DNA from 4 places in the Kribbella sp. NPDC051137 genome. Region 1 is predicted to be linked to each of the others. Evidence: riboswitches for the same ligand, from Rfam matches in the RefSeq annotation. Region 1 holds a riboswitch; each other region holds the start of a gene.
What was found. A riboswitch is a leader RNA that binds a small molecule or an ion and turns the genes downstream of it on or off. The one in region 1 is predicted to bind ZMP and ZTP.

Region 1 (4,203 bases):
ATCAACGTCCCGATCGCGTTCCTGGCCGCACTCGCGGTGACGCTGCTCGTCCCGGAGAGCCGGAGCGCGAACCGCCCGGCGATCGACTGGCTCGGCATCGTGCTGTCCAGCGCCGGACTCGCGACCCTGGTGTACGGCGTGACGAAGGCGGGCGAGACGTCCTGGTCCGACGCGGCCACGATCGTGTCCCTCGGGCTGGCCGTCGTCCTGATCGCCGGGTTCCTGATCTGGCAGCGGCGGAACCGGGAGCCGCTGATCGAGCTGCGGCTGTTCCGCGAGCGGGTGTTCACCGGCGGCGCCGTACTGCTGACGGTGTCGGTGTTCGCGATCTTCGGGCTGCTGTTCACGATGCCGCAGTACTTCCAGGGCATCAACGGCTCGGACGCGTTGCACACCGGGCTGAAGCTGTTGCCGTTCATCGGCGGGATGACCGTCGGGGCGAAGCTGGCCGAGCCGGTGGAGTCGCGGATCGGTACCCGGCTGGTCGTGATGGCCGGGTTCGTGGTGATGGCGGCCGGGTTCGTGCTCGGCGCGTTCACCGACCTCGGCACCGGGTACGGCTACACCGCGAGCTGGTTCGTGGTGGTCGGTTTCGGGCTCGGGTGTTCGATGCCGCAGGCAATGAACGCGGCGCTCGGCGTCCTCGACCCGGAGCGGGCCGGGACCGGATCCGGATTGCTGCAGGCGTTCCGTCAGGTCGGCGGGACGGTCGGCGTCGCCGTCCTCGGGACCGTGCTGAACTCGGTCTACCGGCACAACGTGGACACGACCGGTCTGCCGGCGCAGGTCGCGGACGCGGCGCAGCGGAGTCTCGCGGGCGGTCTCTCGGTGGCGGCGAAGACCGGCTCCGCGGGGCTGGCGAGCAGCGTGCGGGAGGCGTTCCTGACCAGCCTCAACACCACGATGTGGGTCTCCGGCGGCATCGCGGTCGCCGGCGCGATCCTCGCCGCCGTACTGATGCCGAAAAGAGCTGCCCGCCCCCAGCAAGCTGAGGACGGGCAGCCGGTGGTCGGCTAGGGATCAGCTGAGCTCGAGGCCCGGGTAGAGCGGGAACTTGTCCAGCATCTCGGCCGAGGCGGCCTTGGTCTTGTCGGCGACGCCGTCGGCGAGGACGTACTTCGCCTTCGACGGGGCGCCCGCGGACGTGGTGGTCGGGGTGGTCGACGACAGTACGTCGACGATCAGCTCGGCCACCCGGTCGAACTCGTCGGCCCCGAACCCGCGCGTGGTGAGCGCCGGCGTACCGATCCGGACGCCGGACGTGTACCAGGCCCCGTTCGGGTCCCGCGGTACGGCGTTCCGGTTCGTCACGATGCCCGCGTCGAGCAGCGCCGACTCGGCCTGCCGGCCGGTGATGCCGTACGACGAGACGTCCAGCAGCACGAGGTGGTTCTCCGTGCCGTCCGTGACGAGCTTGACGCCGCGCTTCATCAGTCCCTCGGCGAGCGTGACCGCGTTGTCCGCGACGTTCTGCGCGTACTCCCGGAACGAGGGCTGCCGCGCTTCGGCCAGCGCGACCGCCTTCGCGGCCATCGTCTGGCTGAGCGGGCCGCCGAGCACCATCGGGCAGCCGCGGTCGACGGACTCGGCGTACTCCGGCTGGCAGAGCACCATGCCGCCGCGCGGGCCGCGCAGCGACTTGTGCGTGGTCGTCGTGGTGACGTGCGCGTGCGGGACCGGGTCGAAGTCGCCGGTGAACACCTTGCCCGCGACCAGGCCGGCGAAGTGCGCCATGTCGACCATCAGCGTGGCACCGACCTCGTCGGCGATCTCGCGCATCTTGGCGAAGTTCACCTTGCGCGGGTACGCCGAGTAGCCGGCGATCAGGATCAGCGGCTTGAACTCGCGCGCCTTGCGGGCGACCTCGTCGTAGTCCAGCAGCCCCGTCTCCGGGTTCGTGCCGTACGAGTGCTGGTTGAACATCTTGCCGGAGATGTTCGGCCGGAAACCGTGCGTCAGGTGACCGCCGGCGTCCAGCGACATGCCGAGCATCTTCTGGTCGCCGAGCGCCTTGCGGAGCTTGGTCCAGTCCTCCTCGGACAGGTCGTTGACGTGCTTCGCACCGGCCTCGGCGAGCGCCGGGGACTCGATCCGCTGCGCCAGGATCGCCCAGAACGCGACCAGGTTCGCGTCGATGCCGGAGTGCGGCTGGACGTACGCGTGCGGGGCGTCGAAGAGTGCCTGCGCGTGGTCGGCGGCGGTCTGCTCGACGGTGTCGACGTTCTGGCAGCCGGCGTAGAAGCGGTGCCCGACGGTGCCCTCGGCGTACTTGTCCGACAGCCAGTTGCCCATCGTGAGCAGCGTGGCGGGGGAGGCGTAGTTCTCGCTGGCGATCAGCTTCAGCGAGGACCGCTGGTCGGCCAGCTCGGCCTTGATCGCGCCGGCGATCGTCGGTTCGACCGCGGCGATCACCTGCAGCGCGTTGTTGTACGCGGCCGACGCGGCGGCGGCATCGAAGGGTTGAGTCATCGTTGTCTCTCCTGCGGTTTGCAGTGGGTCGAAGGCACCCAGGCGCACGGTGCCGACGGGTTTCGCTCCCCGGTGGTTCTCCACCTTCAGCGCGCCAGTCGCGACGTCGCTCACCCTATCGTGCGCTCGAGGATCCGCTCGAAGGGAGTCGTCCTCGGAAGCGTCCCGAACACCCCGCCCCAATCGCCGGCCAGCCGGGACGCCACGAACGCATCCGCGACCTCCGGCGTCGAGTTCCTGATCAGCAACGAAGCTTGCAGGCACAGGGCCATCTGCGCGGCCAGCCGGCGCGCCCCTGCCTCTGCGTTCTCCGCGTCAGCAAGCGCTTGCAGTACGTCGTTCACGGCCGCGTCCAGCCGCTGGTCCGCGCCCTGCACCGCGGCCAGCTCCGTCAGCCAGGCGTCGAGCGACTCCGGACGGCGCAGCGCTCGCAGTACGTCGAGCGCGTTCACGTTGCCGGACCCTTCCCAGATCGAGTTCAACGGCGACTCCCGGTACAACAGCGGCAGCCCGGACTCCTCGACGTACCCGTTCCCGCCAAGACATTCCAGCGCCTCGGCCACCATGAACGGCGTCCGCTTGCACACCCAGAACTTCGCCAACGGCAACCCGATCCGCCGGAACGCCCCTTCAGCCTCGCTGCCCCCGTCGACGGCGGCGGCGAGGCGCATGGCGAGGGCTGTTGCCGCTTCGCTCTCGATCGCCAGGTCGGCGAGCACGTTCCGCATCGCGGGCTTGTCCGACAGCAGCCCACCGAAGGCGGATCGGTGGCGCGTGTGCCAGACGGCCTCGACGAGAGCGCGCCGCTGGAGCGCGGCCGACCCGAGCACGCAGTCGAGACGGGTCGCCGCGACCATCTCGATGATCGTGCGTACGCCGGCCCCCTCGTCGCCGAGCCGGTACCCGATCGTCCCGTGGAACTCGACCTCCGACGACGCGTTCGACCGGTTCCCGAGCTTGTCCTTCAGCCGCTGCAACGCGAACGGGTTCCGATTGCCGTCGGCAAGTACCCGGGGTACGACGAAGCAGCTCAGCCCGTCCGGCGCCTGCGCCAGTACCAGGAAAACGTCCACCTGCGGCGCCGAGCAGAACCACTTGTGCCCGTCCAGCTGGTACACGTCCCCGGCCGGCGTCGCCGTCGTCAGGTTCGCCCGTACGTCGGACCCGCCCTGCTTCTCGGTCATCCCCATCCCGGCCAGTACGCCGCCCTTCGCCGCGGCCGGCAGCCGGCGTACGTCGTACTCCGTGGACGCCAGGCGCGGCACCCACTCCGCCGCCAGCCGCTCGTCCGCGCGCAGCGCCGGGACCGCGGCGTACGACATCGAGATCGGGCACCCGTGCCCGGGCTCCACCTGCGACCAGAGGTAGAACCCGGCCGCCCGTCGCAGGTGCGGCGCGGGGCTGTCGCTCGTCCACGGCGCGGCCTGCAGCCCGAACCCGACGGCCTGCTCCATCAGCCAGTGCCACGACGGGTGGAACTCGACCTCGTCGATCCGGTTCCCGTACCGGTCGTGGGTCCGTAGGACGGGCGGGTTCTGGTTGGCCGGGAGGGCGTGCGCGCGGGCCTCCTCGGAGCCGGCCAGCTCGCCGATCCGGGTCAGGCCGGGATCCGCGGTGAGGTCGCCGGTGAGCCCGGCGTACGGACGCAGAGCGTCACCGAGGGCCGCGTCCCGCGTGAAGAAGTTCACGCCCCGCAGTGGGGGAGCCTGGTTCGTTACCGCGAATGGGTCCGCC
Region 2 (4,203 bases), on a different contig from region 1:
ACGAACCGCTGCCCGATGAGCGTCCCGACGAACGTCGGGCCGCCGCCGATCAGCCCGAGCAGCGCGAGGGTCAGCCAGGACGGCCGCTCGCCTGCGGCTGCGAGCGGTGCGACGATGCCGAAGCCCTCGGTGGCGTTGTGCAGGGCGAACCCGATGATCAGCAGCACGGCGAGCGACATCTCGCCGGTCGCCGCGGAGTTGCCGATCGCGAGACCCTCGGCGAAGTTGTGCAGGCCGATCCCGGTGGCGATCATCGTGGCCAGGCCGGCCGCGGCCGAGGCTGTCTGCGGCCTCAGCGCCGGATCGCCGGTCGCGGCCGCACCGGGGCCGGGTTTCGGTTGCGCCGTACGCCGCCGGGCCATCCAGCGGTCGTAGTACACCAGGCCGAGCAGCCCGATCCCCAGCCCGGCAGCCAGGACCAGGCCGTTGCCCAGCGTCGTACCCCAATGCTTGTCCGCGAGCGCGGTGTCGATCGGCTCCCAGGCGTGGGCGAGGACGTCCCAGAGCAGGAAGAGCAGGATGCCGATCGCGACCGCGTTCAGGCCTGCCTTGAGCCGAGGCGCGGGATTGCGCAGCCGGCCGATCGGGAGACCGAGATAGATGGTGAGGCCGGCGACAGCGCCGAGAACCGCGACCTGCGAGCTGGACATCAGAACTCTCCGGGAAAGGGGAACGCAGAAGTGCAGCTCGGACATTAGGTGAGGCAAGGCTGACCTCACAAGTCCTGAGCTGGAACTCCCGCTCCCACTGAGAATCCGCTGAGGAGCAAGGCGTCTGGATACGTCACCCGGAGCGGGGAGACGGTTCACCCGGACGGGGGATGGGCGGCGGTGCCGATGTCGTTACGTTCAGTCGCATGGATGAACCTGCGCGCGTCCGGCAGTGGCCGGCGTACCTGCTCGCTGTGCTGTTCGCCGGGTATGCCGCGGGGAAGGCTGTGCGTGCGTGGCAAGGGAGGCTGGGGTTTCCGGGCGGTCCGCCGGTGTCGGCTGCCGAGGCTGACCGCTACCCGTTGGATCCGGTGGTCGCCCAGTCGCTGGCTTCCGCGAGTGGCGTGCTCGCCGCCTGCATCGTGCTCGCGACCGTGACGTCGATCGGCCGGAGAATCCCGCGTCCCCTGATGCTGGTCGCGCTCACCGCCCTGGTGCTGCCCGTTGCCGCGGGCGGCGGAATCATGGCGCTGGACGGCTTCATCGGGTTGGGCGTCGGCTGGCGGTGGTACCACGGCGTACTGGGGATCGCCTGCACCGGCCTGTCGATCGACACAGCCCATTCGTACCTGCGGACGACAGGGGCCCGACGTCGACGCGTGTGCCGTTAGGCTGGGGCCGGACCGTGACTGGCGCGTGAGGTGGGGTACCACCGGGGAGCGGTCCCGTCTGGATGACGTGTGCCGTGCGCCTGGGCTTCTGGGATCGAGCTGGAGGCCTGCCATGGTTCGCCCGCGGTTGGTGGGGATCGTCAATGTCACGCGCGACTCGTTCTCGGACGGGGGACGCTACCTGTTGCCCGAGGCTGCGATCGCGCACGCCCGGGAGCTGGCCGCGGCCGGCGCCGACGTCGTGGAGCTCGGGCCGGCGTCGAGTCATCCGGACGCGGAGCGGGTGCCGCCGGAGGAGGAGATCGCGAGGCTGGACCGAGTGGTCGACGGGCTGGAAGGGATCCCGTGGGGCGTGGACTCGTTTCACCCCGAGGCTCAGCGGTGGGCGCTCGCGCGCGGGGCGTCGTACCTGAACGACATCGGCGGGTTCGCCCGGCCGTACGGCGAACTCGCCGACTCGTCGTGCCGGCTCGTGGTGATGCACTCCGTCCAGCGAACCGGACCGGCGACGCGGGTGGTGACCGACGCGGGCGCGATCTGGGGCCGGATCGAGGCGTTCTTCGACCGGCGGATCGCGGCGCTCGAGGGTGCCGGGATCGGGCCTGAGCGGTTGGTGTTGGATCCGGGGCTCGGCTACTTCCTCGGGAGCACACCGGAGCCGTCGATCGCGGTGCTGGCGGACCTCGCGCGGTTGAAGGAGCGGTACGGGCTGCCGATCCTGGTGTCGCCGTCGCGGAAGTCGTTCCTGCGGGCTATCACGGGAACGGACCTCGGGGGGATCGCAGCGGCCACCCTCGCGGCCGAGCTGTCCGCGGCCGACCAGGGCGCCGACTACATCCGGACACACGACCCCGCGGGTCTGAGGGACGCCTTGCTCGTTCGGGACGCCCTGGCCGAGTTCGATGTTTATCGGTACAGGCGCGGCATCAGAATTGGATGGTGACCGCCGTTTCACCAGGAAAAGAGGGCACAGTCATGCTCGATCCCGTCGTCGGCAAAGGTCCGCTGACCGAGACTGACCGCTTCATCTTCGAGTCGTGGGGCTACTTCCTGATTCCCGGCGTCCTGACGAAGGACGAGGCCGCCGAGGCGTACGACGTCTCGCAGCGGCTGCACGCGAGCCGCGAGCGCGAGTTCGGGCAGATCGGCCGGACCTACGAGAGCGAGCCGGTTCTCGAGCGGCTGATCGATCATCCCGACGTACTGCCGAAGGTGCAGGGCCTGCTCGGCGACCGGTTCGTGCTGCAGGCCGGCTGGAACACCATGCAGCCCGCGCACGCGGGGAACGGCGGCTGGCACCAGGACGGATCGTCGGCGTACGACTTCAAGGAAGTGGGCTACCCGGTTCCGTTGCTGCAGCTCCGCGTGTCGTACCTGCTCACCGACCAGACCGTGCCCGGCATGGGCAACATGGAACTGATTCCCGGCAGCCACCGCTCCCGGGTCGCGCTGCCGGAGTCGATCCGGAAGAACAAGGACGACATCGCGATCGGCCACGTCGTGTGCGCCGAGGCCGGCGCCGCTCTGGTGTTCCACAACGGTGTGTGGCACCGGACCTTCCGCCACGACGGCGACTACGACCGCTTCACGACCCACTACGTCTACAGCCCGCCGTGGGTGCGCCCGGCCGACCGTTTCGGCAACGACCCCGAGTTCCTCGAGCGCACCACGCCGCTGCGGCGCGCCCTGCTGGGAGAGTTCACCCGCCCGGACGCCCCGTTCGGCGCGAACTACGATCCGCTGCCGATCTGATCCGCCGATGCAACCAACTTCGCACTCGTAGGCGTGTCTAACCCGGTATCGAGGACCGGGAGGACAAATGAGTGACCGGGACGCCGCGTTCGAGGCGTACTTCGCCGCACGTTCCGACGCCATGCGCGGTACGGCGTACCTGCTGTGCGGCGACTGGCATCGAGCGGAGGACCTGGTTCAGCAGACGTTCACGAAGCTCTACCTGGTGTGGCGCCGGATCCAGCGGCACGAGGCGATGGACAGCTACACCAGGCGGACGCTCCTGCGGACGTTCCTGTCCGAGCGCCGCCGCGGGTGGTTCCGGCACGAGTCGGTCGGGTCTGCGGACACCGACCGGCCGGGGCCGTCGTCCGGCCTGGCCGACGAACGGCTCGTGTTGCTGGAGGCGCTCGCGAAGGTACCGCCGAGACAACGGGCCGTTCTGGTCCTGCGGTACTGGGAGGACCAGTCCGTCGAACAGACGGCCGAGTTGCTCGAATGCTCAACCGGAAACGTCAAGAGCCAGGCTGCGCGTGGGTTGGCGACGCTGCGCGGCCTGCTCGAAGAGGAGAGAGTGCGATGAAGGAAGAGGAACTCGGCGAGGCACTGCACGACCTCATGGTGCGGACGACTCCGCCGCCGTCGATGGACCCGGCGAGCGCCCTCGACCAGGGCCGCCGGGCGCTCAAGCGGCGCAGGATCGCGGTGACCGGCGCCGCCGCCGTCACGCTGGCGGTCGGCCTCGGAGCGGGTCCGGCACTGGTCGTGCATTACGCAGGCAGCCGGCCGGCGAGCCCGATGGTGGCCGGCGGTACCGGCACCAGCCGCCCGCTCGCCACGCCGCGGCCGGTCTCCACCGTGACCCCGAAGGCGCCCGCGACCCGGAAGTCCGGTGATCCGTGGCCGGAGGGCCAGACCGACCGTACGGCGACCGCGGGGCCGCGCGCCGATCGAGCCGTGACGCTGATGAACGAGCTGAGCTCGTCGGTGCCGGCGGGATTCACGAGTCCGAACCTGAAGTACCCGGACGGCCTGTCGATGAGGTGGCCGCAGGCGCAGTACGCGTCCAACGACGGGGAGCAGGACTACTGGCAGTACCAGGCCACGATTCCGGTGCAGAAGGGTGACCGGGTCGGCAAGTTGCTGGCGTC
Region 3 (4,203 bases), on a different contig from region 1:
ATGCCGAGCAGCTCGGCGAGCTCCTTCAGCTCGGCGCTGGCCTGCGCGCGGATCACACCGCCGCCGACGTACAGCACCGGCTTCTCCGCGGCGACGATCAGCCGGGCCGCCTCGCGCACCTGCTTCGGGTGCGGGCGGGTCACCGGCCGGTAGCCGGGCAGCGCGAGCTCGGTCGGCCACTGGAAGTCGACGCCGGTGGTCTGCATCGCGTCCTTGGTGACGTCCACCAGCACCGGGCCGGGCCGGCCGGTGGAGGCGATGTGGAACGCCTCGGCGATCGTGGTCGCGATCTCGTTCGGGTCGGTCACCAGGAAGTTGTGCTTGGTGATCGGCATCGTGATGCCGCGGATGTCCGCCTCCTGGAAGGCGTCGGTCCCGATCGCGGCGCCCGCCACCTGGCCGGTGATCGCGACCATCGGCACCGAGTCCATGTAGGCATCGGCGATCGGCGTCACCAGGTTGGTCGCGCCCGGCCCGGAGGTCGCCATGCAGACTCCGACCTTGCCGGACGCCGCGGCGTACCCCTGGGCGGCGTGGCCGGCGCCCTGCTCGTGACGTACCAGGATGTGGCGGATCTGGGTCGAGTCGAGCATCGGGTCGTACGCCGGGAGGATCGCGCCACCCGGGATGCCGAAGACGGTGTCCACTCCGGCATGTTCCAGTGCGCGGATCAGAGCCTGTGCCCCGGTCAGCTGCTCACTCATGAGTGCCTTCCCTCAGTCCTGTCACGATGTCTGTACTTATCGCGACCGATCCATCCTCGCTTGTGGCCGTTGTCCGTGCGCTTCCGGGTCGCGGATAGTCGCATTGGCAACAAAAAACCCCTTCCGCCGGGTTGGCTGAAGGGGCGCGCTCGACTCTGTGGTCGCGTCAGTCGGCGCGCCGCACAAGTACGAGGAGAATCGATCGCATGTAGGCATTATTCGCCGAAACCTGCCGACCGGGTCAAGTTCAGCCGCCTACCGTCTCAATTTCTGAGACGACCGTCTTACGAGCAGTGCCATCGTACCGTGACGGCGCTGTGATGGATCCGGGATGTTCGTTAGTCACATACTGATCTGCAGAGATCGTTTGAAAGATTTCTACCGCCCCCTCTCCAGATCGGAGTGACCCATGCGCCTCTCGTTACGTCTGCTCGTCGCCTCCGTCCTCGTCGCGCTCACCGGAACGCTGTCGCTGACGGCGTCCGCGGCCGACACCCGGACAGCGATCGTGAACGCCGCGAACGGCGAGGTCGGCCAGCAGGAGACCCCGCCCGGCAGCAACTGCAACCCGTACGGCCCGTGTGAGCCGTGGTGCGCGCACTTCGCCACCTGGACCTGGCGGCAGGCCGGCATCGACATCCCGAACTACGGCTTCACCGGCGACATCTACACCTGGGGTCAGGACCGCGGCCGCGCGCACGCCGGCAACACCGGCCTGCAGCCCGGCGACATCGTGCTGTACGGCACCGGCCCGGACAACACCGACACCAGCGTGCACACCGGCGTGGTCGTTGCCGTCGGCACCGACGGGAGAATCACCACGGTCGAAGGCAACTCCGGCAACCAGGTGAGCAAGCACGGACCGTTCGACCCGAAGCACGCCGAGGCCGCCGGCCGCCCGGCCGACATCTACGGCTGGGTCTCGGCGCAGTAGTTCCCCGGACAGGCCGGTGCGGGTACTCGTCCCACCCGCACCGGCCCCTAGGCTCTTCGGGGTGACTGATCCTTACGGCGACGAACAGCTGGTGCAGCTCTACGACCTGGACAACCCGGCCGGGGAGGACCACGCGTACTACCGTGCCTTGGCCGAAGGCACCGCGAAGGTCCTCGACTTCGGCTGCGGTACCGGTCTGCTGACGCGGTCGCTGGTCGCGCCCGGACGGGAAGTGATCGGCATCGACCCCAGCTCCACGATGCTCGGGTACGCGCGCAAGCAGCCCGGCGCCGACGCGGTCACCTGGATCGAGGGCGACCACCGCGTCGTCGAGCCGACGGGCGACGTGGACCTCGTGGTCAGCAGCGGCAACACGATGATGCACGTCGCGCAGCACGCCGACACCGTGGTCGCGTTGTCCGCCGCGCTGCGCCCCGGCGGCAGGTTCGCGTTCGAGTCCCGGAACCCGGCGATGCGCGCCTGGGAACAGTGGACGAGCGAGGCGACGTACGGCGAACGCGACACCGTCGCCGGGCACCTGAAGGAGTGGCTCGAGCTGGTCGAGATCGCGGACGGACGGGTGGTGTTCGACGCGCACAACGTGTTCGAGGACGGGCACGACGCCGTCTACCGGAACGTCCTGTACTTCCGGTCCGCCGACGAGATCACCGCCGACCTGCGCGCGGCAGGCTTCTCCGACGTGGTCGTCGACGGCGGCTGGCACGGTGAGCCGCCGGCCGCGGACTCCCGGCTGCTGGTGGTGCGGGCGACGAAGTAGGCTGGCCCTACCGCGACTGGCGAGGGTGGATCACCACCAGGGAGCTTCCGGACAAGGCGTCGTCCGCCTGGGCGTCTTCGAGCAGTTCGGAGGTCCCGATGCGTCTGCGGTACGGCATGAATCCCCATCAGGCGGCCACCCTCGAGAACGCGCCGTTCACGGTGCTCGCGGGTGCCCCGTCGTACATCAACATCCTCGACGCGTTGACCGGATGGCAGCTGGTACGGGAGGCGGCGGAGCGGTTCGGCGTACCGGCGGCGGCGTCGTACAAGCACGTGTCGCCCGCGGGGGCCGCGCTCGGTACGACGGCGGCGGAGGCGTACACGCGGGCGCGGGCCGCGGATCCGAAGTCGTCGTACGGCGATTTCGTGGCGGTGTCGCATCCCGTCGACCTGGAGCTGGCCGCGGTGCTGAAGCGGGTCGTGTCGGACGGGATCATCGCGCCCGGGTACGACGACGGCGTACCGGAGATCCTCGCGGCGAAGAAGCGCGGGACGTATCTGGTGCTCGAGATGGACCCGGCGTACGAGCCGCCGGCGGAGGAGGTGCGCGAGCTGTACGGCGTACGGCTGACGCAGGAGCGGGACGCCGCGCCGCTCCCCCGCGACCTGCCGGACGACGCGGTGCTCGGGATGATCGTGGCGCGCTACACCCAGTCGAACACCGTGGTGCTGGTGAAGGACCGGATGACGATCGGCGTCGGGGCCGGGCAGCAGTCCCGCGTCGACTGCACCCGCCTGGCCGGCGAGAAGGCGGCGCTCTGGTCCACCGAGCCTCTCACCGGGGTGACGATGGTCTCCGACGGCCACCTGCCCTTCGCCGACAACGTCGAGGTCGCACACCGGTACGGCGTCACGCACATCGTCGAGCCCGGCGGATCGATCCGCTCCGACGAGGTCGCCGCCGCCTGCGCCGCGCTCGGAATCACCTGGACCGCCACGGGGCTGCGGCTGTTCAGGCACTGAGCAGGTAGGTGCCCTCAGCAACAGCTTTGCGGACCTCGGCGGCGGTCTGTGCCGCGTCGAGACGGGTGCTGTCGATCACGTGCCGCTCGAGCTCGCCGAGGTCCGCGAAGGCGCCGTGCAGCGCGGTGAGCGCCTCGGTGTCGGTCAACTCGACACCGCCGCGTGCCTGCCCGCGCTCCAGCGTGGTGGCGAGATCCGGCCGCAGGACGACGTACGACATCTGCCACTCCCTCTCGGCGGCCGCGGCCCGGTAGGGCGGCAGGAACCACGGTCCGATGACGCCGTCCACCACGACGTCGTACCCGCCGTCGGCGAACACCGCGACCGCCGCGACGATCGCGTCCACCACCACGACGTTCTGCCGTTGCGATTCCGGCAGGTACGGCGGGATGAAGCCGGTCCGGATCGCGCGGAAGAACTCGTCGGTGGTCACGTGCACCGTCGGCCGGGCCGCGTCGGTGGCCACCAGCCGCGCCACGGTCGTCTTGCCCGAGCCGGACGGGCCGGTCAGCAGCAGCACGTCGCTCATGCCGACCGACAGTACCGATCAACCGCCCGCGACGCTCGGGAGTATCAGGAGTTCGTCGCCGTCGCGCACCTGGGTGCCGAGGCCGTTCAGGTCGCGGATGTTCTCGTCGCGGAGGTAGACGTTGACGTGCCGGCGGACCGCTCCCTGCTCGTCGGTCAGGCGCCGGCGGAGGGCCGGTTGCAGGGCGGCGAACACCTCGCCGACGGTCGAGCCGTCGGCCTCCACGCGTTCGGCTCCGCCCGCGAACGGGCGGAGCACCGTCGGCAGCCGGACAGCGATCATTCGAGCACCGC
Region 4 (4,203 bases), on a different contig from region 1:
CGCCAGCTGGCCGGGGCGGTCCGGGATCGTCACCAGGACCGTGACCAGGTCGATGTGCGGGGCACCGTGCTTGCCCGGTACCCGGATCGCGCCGGACACCCCCTGGCCGAGGATCGCGGTCAGCTCCTCGCCCGCCTCTTCCTTGCCGAGGGCAACCAGTAGCCGGTCGAGCTCGCCGCGGATCTGCTCCAGCAGGCCGGTCAGCGCGGTCGAGTTCGCGGACACGATCTGGGTCCACAGCCGGGGGTCGCCGGCCGCGATCCGGGTGACGTCGCGGACGCCCTGGCCGGACAGTTCGAGGTGCGACGACGGCGCGTCGGCCAGCGTCCCGGCGGCGAGCGCGGACATCAGGTGCGGCAGGTGGGAGACCCGTGCGACGCCGAGGTCGTGGTCCGCCACGGACATCTCGACCGTCCGGGCACCGCACGCCTCGGCCAGCCGCCGTACCAGATCCACGGCCTGCGGATCGCTGGTCTCGTGCGGGGTGATCGCCCAGGTGGCCCCGTCGAACAGGTCGGCGCGCGCGGCCAGCGGGCCGTTGCGTTCCGAGCCGGCCATCGGGTGGCTTCCGACGTACCTGCTGACGTCCTCCGCCAGCTTGCGTGCGTCCGCGAGCGGCTTGCTCTTCACGCTGGCCGCGTCCGTCACGACCGCTGTGGTCTGGTCGAGCTGCGCGGCGACGACCGCGCCGACATGATCCGGCGGTACGGCGACCACGACGAGCTGCGGCTCGATCTCCACCTGCCGCGAGCCGGCGCCGATCCGCTCGGCCATCAACGCGTTGTCGGGGTTGCCGTCGACGAGCTCGACAACCACCCCCAGCCGGGCCAGCGCCAGCCCGATCGACGTCCCGATCAACCCGGTCCCGACAATGCGGACCGGGCCGCGCAGTTCGGTCACCGTGTCGCCTTCACTGGGCGCCGGTCAGGTCTGGGCGCAGAGCGACCGCGCCGTGCAGGTACACGTGCTGGATCTTGTCCCGCGAACGCGGTGTCTCGGTGTGCAGCATCAGCCGGACGACGCGCGGCAACGCGTGCGGCACCGGGATCTCCTGCATGCAGATCAGCGGTACGTCGGTGAGCCCGATCTGGCGGCCCGCGACCGCCGGGAACTCCGAGCGGAGGTCCGACGTGACCGTGAACAGGATGCTGATCAGATCCTCGTTCTCCAGATCGTTCGCCTCCAGGACCGCCTTCACCAGCTCCGCGGTCCGCTCGAGCAGATGCTCGCGCTCGTCCACGTCCAGCTGGGTGGCCCCCCGGATCGCGCGTACCGCCACGTGTCGCCTCCTAGTTCGTCTCCCCCAACCCTAGTTCAGGGTAGTCAAGGCGTGGACAGCCGTCTCAGCCGCGTCGACCGTCTGCTCCAGCAGCAGCGCGATCGTCATCGGGCCGACACCGCCCGGCACCGGGGTGATCAGCCGCGCGACCTCGGCCGCCTCGGCGAAGTGCACGTCGCCGACGTTGCCCTCGTTGTACCCGGCGTCGACCACCACCGCGCCCGGCTTCAGCCAGTCGCCGCGGACGAAGTTCGGCTTGCCGACGGCGGCGATCACCACGTCGGCGGTCCGCACCAGGTCGGCGAGGTCGCGGGTCCGGGAGTGCGCGTACGTGACGGTCGCGTTCGATGCCAGCAGCAACATGCCGGCCGGCTTGCCGAGGATCGGGCTGCGGCCGATCACGACCGCGTGCGCGCCCTCGAGCGGTACGTCGTACGCCGCCAGCAGCCGCATGATCCCGCCGGGCGTCGCGGACCGGAACCCGGGATCCCCGAAGGCCATCGCCGCGAACGATCGCATCGTCACGCCGTCCACGTCCTTGGCCGGGTCGATCGCCTCGAAGGCGGCCCGCTCGTCGATCTGCGCGGGCACCGGGTGCTGCAGCAGGATCCCGTGCACCGCCGGGTCCTCCGACAGCTTGGTGAGCTCCGCGACCAGCTCCTCCGTGGTCGTGGTGGCCGGCAGGACGACGCTGCGGGACGCGATGCCCGCCTTCTTCGACCGGTTCTGCTTCATCCGTACGTAGGTCGCGGACGCCGGGTCGTCGCCGACCAGCACGGTCGCCAGGCACGGCTGTACGCCGTACTTCTCCTGCAGGGCGCTCGCCCGCTCCGCCGCCTTGGCCACCATCTCGGCGGCGAGGTCGGTCCCGATCATCAGCTCAGCACTCATGCGCGCACTCCTCGACGTTCGAAGGTGCCCAGGCGCGCGGCGAAGCCGGATGGCAGACCGTTCCCCGGTGGTTCATCCACCTCAACGCCAGTCGCGGTCCGGCTTCAGAGTACCGGGTCAGAGCAGGCCGGCGTGGTCGAGGGCGAGGTAGGCGGCGTCGATGCCGGTCATCGCGCCGGGGTTGCGGAGTTCGGCGCGGAAAGCGTCGACGGTGAGTTCGACCGGGACGCAGTCCTCGGTCTCGTCGAGTTGCTGTTTGCCGTCGGGACGGCAGCCACGGGCGATCGCGACGTACTTGCGGAACGTCGAGGACGCACCGGACCATTGCCAGCCGACCACGTCGAGGGTCTCGCAGGTGTACCCGGTCTCCTCCTCGAGCTCGCGGGCGCCCGCCACCGCGACCTCCTCGCCGGGCTCGACGAGACCGCCCGGAAGGTTCGTGACCACGGTATCGGGTCCGGCGCGGAACATCCGGATCGTCACGATCCGCCCCTCCGGCGTCAACGGCAACACCGTCACGCCGGCGTCCACCCCGGCCTCGCGCCCGGACACATCCCACTCGACCTCGCGCCCGTCGGGCATCCGGTACCGCCGGAGGCGCACCGACAGGAAGCGCTCGAACCCGACCTCCTCCCCCAGCAACTCCCACGGAGCCGGGTCGGCGGGTGCCGTAGACAGCTCAGCCGCCACGTTTTCCGTGGCGGCTGAGCTCTCGATCTGGTCCGTCACAGCGGACGGTTGTCGTCGGGGTCTTCCGGCGGGGCCACCGGTGCGTCGTCATCGTCGGACGGCGGGGCGACCGGGGCCTCGGTGGATCCGGCGTCCTCGGCCTTCGCCGAAGACTCACCGGCCGAGCCGGCGCCGGCACCGTTCCCGCCGTCGGACGCCTCCTCGGAGGAGTCGCCGTCGGAGGAGTCGGCGTCGGAGGAGTCGGCGTCGGAGGGGGCGGTGGCCGGGCGGGACTCGGACAGGATCCGTTCCAGCGTCTCCTCGGAGATCCGCTTGAACTTGCGCACCTGTGACCGGGTCCGGTCCAGCACAGCGACCTCGAGCTGGTCCGGCGTCAACTGCCGGACCTCGGTGCCGTCGTGGGCCAGGGCGTCGACCGCGAGCCGGAGCGCACCCGCCAGCGAGATGCCTTCCTGGTAGTGCTCGCCGACGTAGTCCGCGACCTGGTCGGCCGGGCCGCCCATCACGGCGTACCCCTGCACGTCGGCGATCGAACCGTCGTACGTGAGCCGGTAGATCTGGTCGTCGCCGGCGCTCGCGCCGACCTCCGCGACCAGGATCTCCACCTCGAGCGGCTTCTCGCCGCCGGAGGAGAAGATCGCGCCGAGGGTCTGCGCGTACGCGTTGGCGAGCGCGCGGCCGGTCACGTCACGGCGGTCGTACGAGTACCCGCGCATGTCGGCGAGCCGGACGCCGGCGATCCGCAGGTTCTCGAACTCGTTGTACCGGCCGACGGCGGCGAAGGCCATCCGGTCGTAGATCTCGGCCACCTTGTGCAACGCGGGCGACCGGTTCTCCGCGACGAACAGGATGCCGTCGGCATACTGCAGCGCGATCGCGCTGCGGCCCTTGCTGATGCCCTTCCGGGCGAAGTCCGCCCGGTCCCGCATCAGCTGCTCGGGCGAGACGTAGAAAGGAACGCTCATCGAGTCCTCTGTGAGTTCGGGGTGATCAGGTCAGGGACGGCGCGGCCGGGCCGTCGGGACGCTGGTGCCGCTGCTCCCAGGCCGCGTCGACCAGGGAGGCCACCTCGTCCTCGGGCAGCCGCCGGTAACCGTCCGCGGTGACCACGCCGACCACCGGGAAGATCCGCCGCAGCATGTCCGGGCCACCGGTCGCCGAGTCGTCGTCGGCGGCGTCGATCAGGGACTGGATCGCCACCGTCACGCAGTCGGTCTCGGACAGGTCCTCGCGGTAGAGCTTCTTCAGCGCGCCGCGGGCGAACAGCGAGCCCGATCCGACGCTGTAGAAGTGGGTCTCCTCGTACCGCCCGCCGGTCGGGTCGTAGGAGAAGATCCGCCCGC

Region 2: linked by a shared signal. The riboswitch ahead of folP (dihydropteroate synthase) and the one ahead of AB0M51_RS07070 (glycine hydroxymethyltransferase) in region 1 are both predicted to bind ZMP and ZTP.
Region 3: linked by a shared signal. The riboswitch ahead of AB0M51_RS09210 (5-aminoimidazole-4-carboxamide ribonucleotide transformylase) and the one ahead of AB0M51_RS07070 (glycine hydroxymethyltransferase) in region 1 are both predicted to bind ZMP and ZTP.
Region 4: linked by a shared signal. The riboswitch ahead of AB0M51_RS24550 (tetrahydrofolate dehydrogenase/cyclohydrolase catalytic domain-containing protein) and the one ahead of AB0M51_RS07070 (glycine hydroxymethyltransferase) in region 1 are both predicted to bind ZMP and ZTP.

Annotation. Positions count from the first base shown of each region.
Region 1 covers NZ_JBFBBI010000001.1:1,485,811-1,490,013, forward strand. Annotated here, with positions in the region: gene AB0M51_RS07065 (DHA2 family efflux MFS transporter permease subunit) at 1-1,017, shown strand, start outside; gene AB0M51_RS07070 (glycine hydroxymethyltransferase) at 1,021-2,469, opposite strand; ZMP/ZTP riboswitch at 2,499-2,581, opposite strand; gene AB0M51_RS07075 (acyl-CoA dehydrogenase family protein) at 2,580-4,203, opposite strand, start outside.
Region 2 covers NZ_JBFBBI010000004.1:886,110-890,312, reverse strand. Annotated here, with positions in the region: gene AB0M51_RS25360 (ZIP family metal transporter) at 1-650, opposite strand, end outside; gene AB0M51_RS25355 (hypothetical protein) at 857-1,321, shown strand; ZMP/ZTP riboswitch at 1,326-1,414, shown strand; gene folP (dihydropteroate synthase) at 1,434-2,264, shown strand; gene AB0M51_RS25345 (phytanoyl-CoA dioxygenase family protein) at 2,297-3,073, shown strand; gene AB0M51_RS25340 (SigE family RNA polymerase sigma factor) at 3,141-3,635, shown strand; gene AB0M51_RS25335 (hypothetical protein) at 3,632-4,203, shown strand, end outside.
Region 3 covers NZ_JBFBBI010000002.1:379,416-383,618, reverse strand. Annotated here, with positions in the region: gene AB0M51_RS09225 (acetolactate synthase large subunit) at 1-704, opposite strand, end outside; gene AB0M51_RS09220 (CHAP domain-containing protein) at 1,114-1,638, shown strand; gene AB0M51_RS09215 (class I SAM-dependent methyltransferase) at 1,700-2,416, shown strand; ZMP/ZTP riboswitch at 2,419-2,496, shown strand; gene AB0M51_RS09210 (5-aminoimidazole-4-carboxamide ribonucleotide transformylase) at 2,515-3,381, shown strand; gene AB0M51_RS09205 (AAA family ATPase) at 3,371-3,910, opposite strand; gene AB0M51_RS09200 (MoaD/ThiS family protein) at 3,929-4,192, opposite strand; gene AB0M51_RS09195 (exo-alpha-sialidase) at 4,189-4,203, opposite strand, start outside.
Region 4 covers NZ_JBFBBI010000004.1:699,003-703,205, forward strand. Annotated here, with positions in the region: gene AB0M51_RS24540 (prephenate dehydrogenase) at 1-900, opposite strand, end outside; gene aroH (chorismate mutase) at 911-1,279, opposite strand; gene AB0M51_RS24550 (tetrahydrofolate dehydrogenase/cyclohydrolase catalytic domain-containing protein) at 1,310-2,170, opposite strand; ZMP/ZTP riboswitch at 2,190-2,275, opposite strand; gene AB0M51_RS24555 (NUDIX hydrolase) at 2,288-2,899, opposite strand; gene prcA (proteasome subunit alpha) at 2,896-3,825, opposite strand; gene prcB (proteasome subunit beta) at 3,851-4,203, opposite strand, start outside.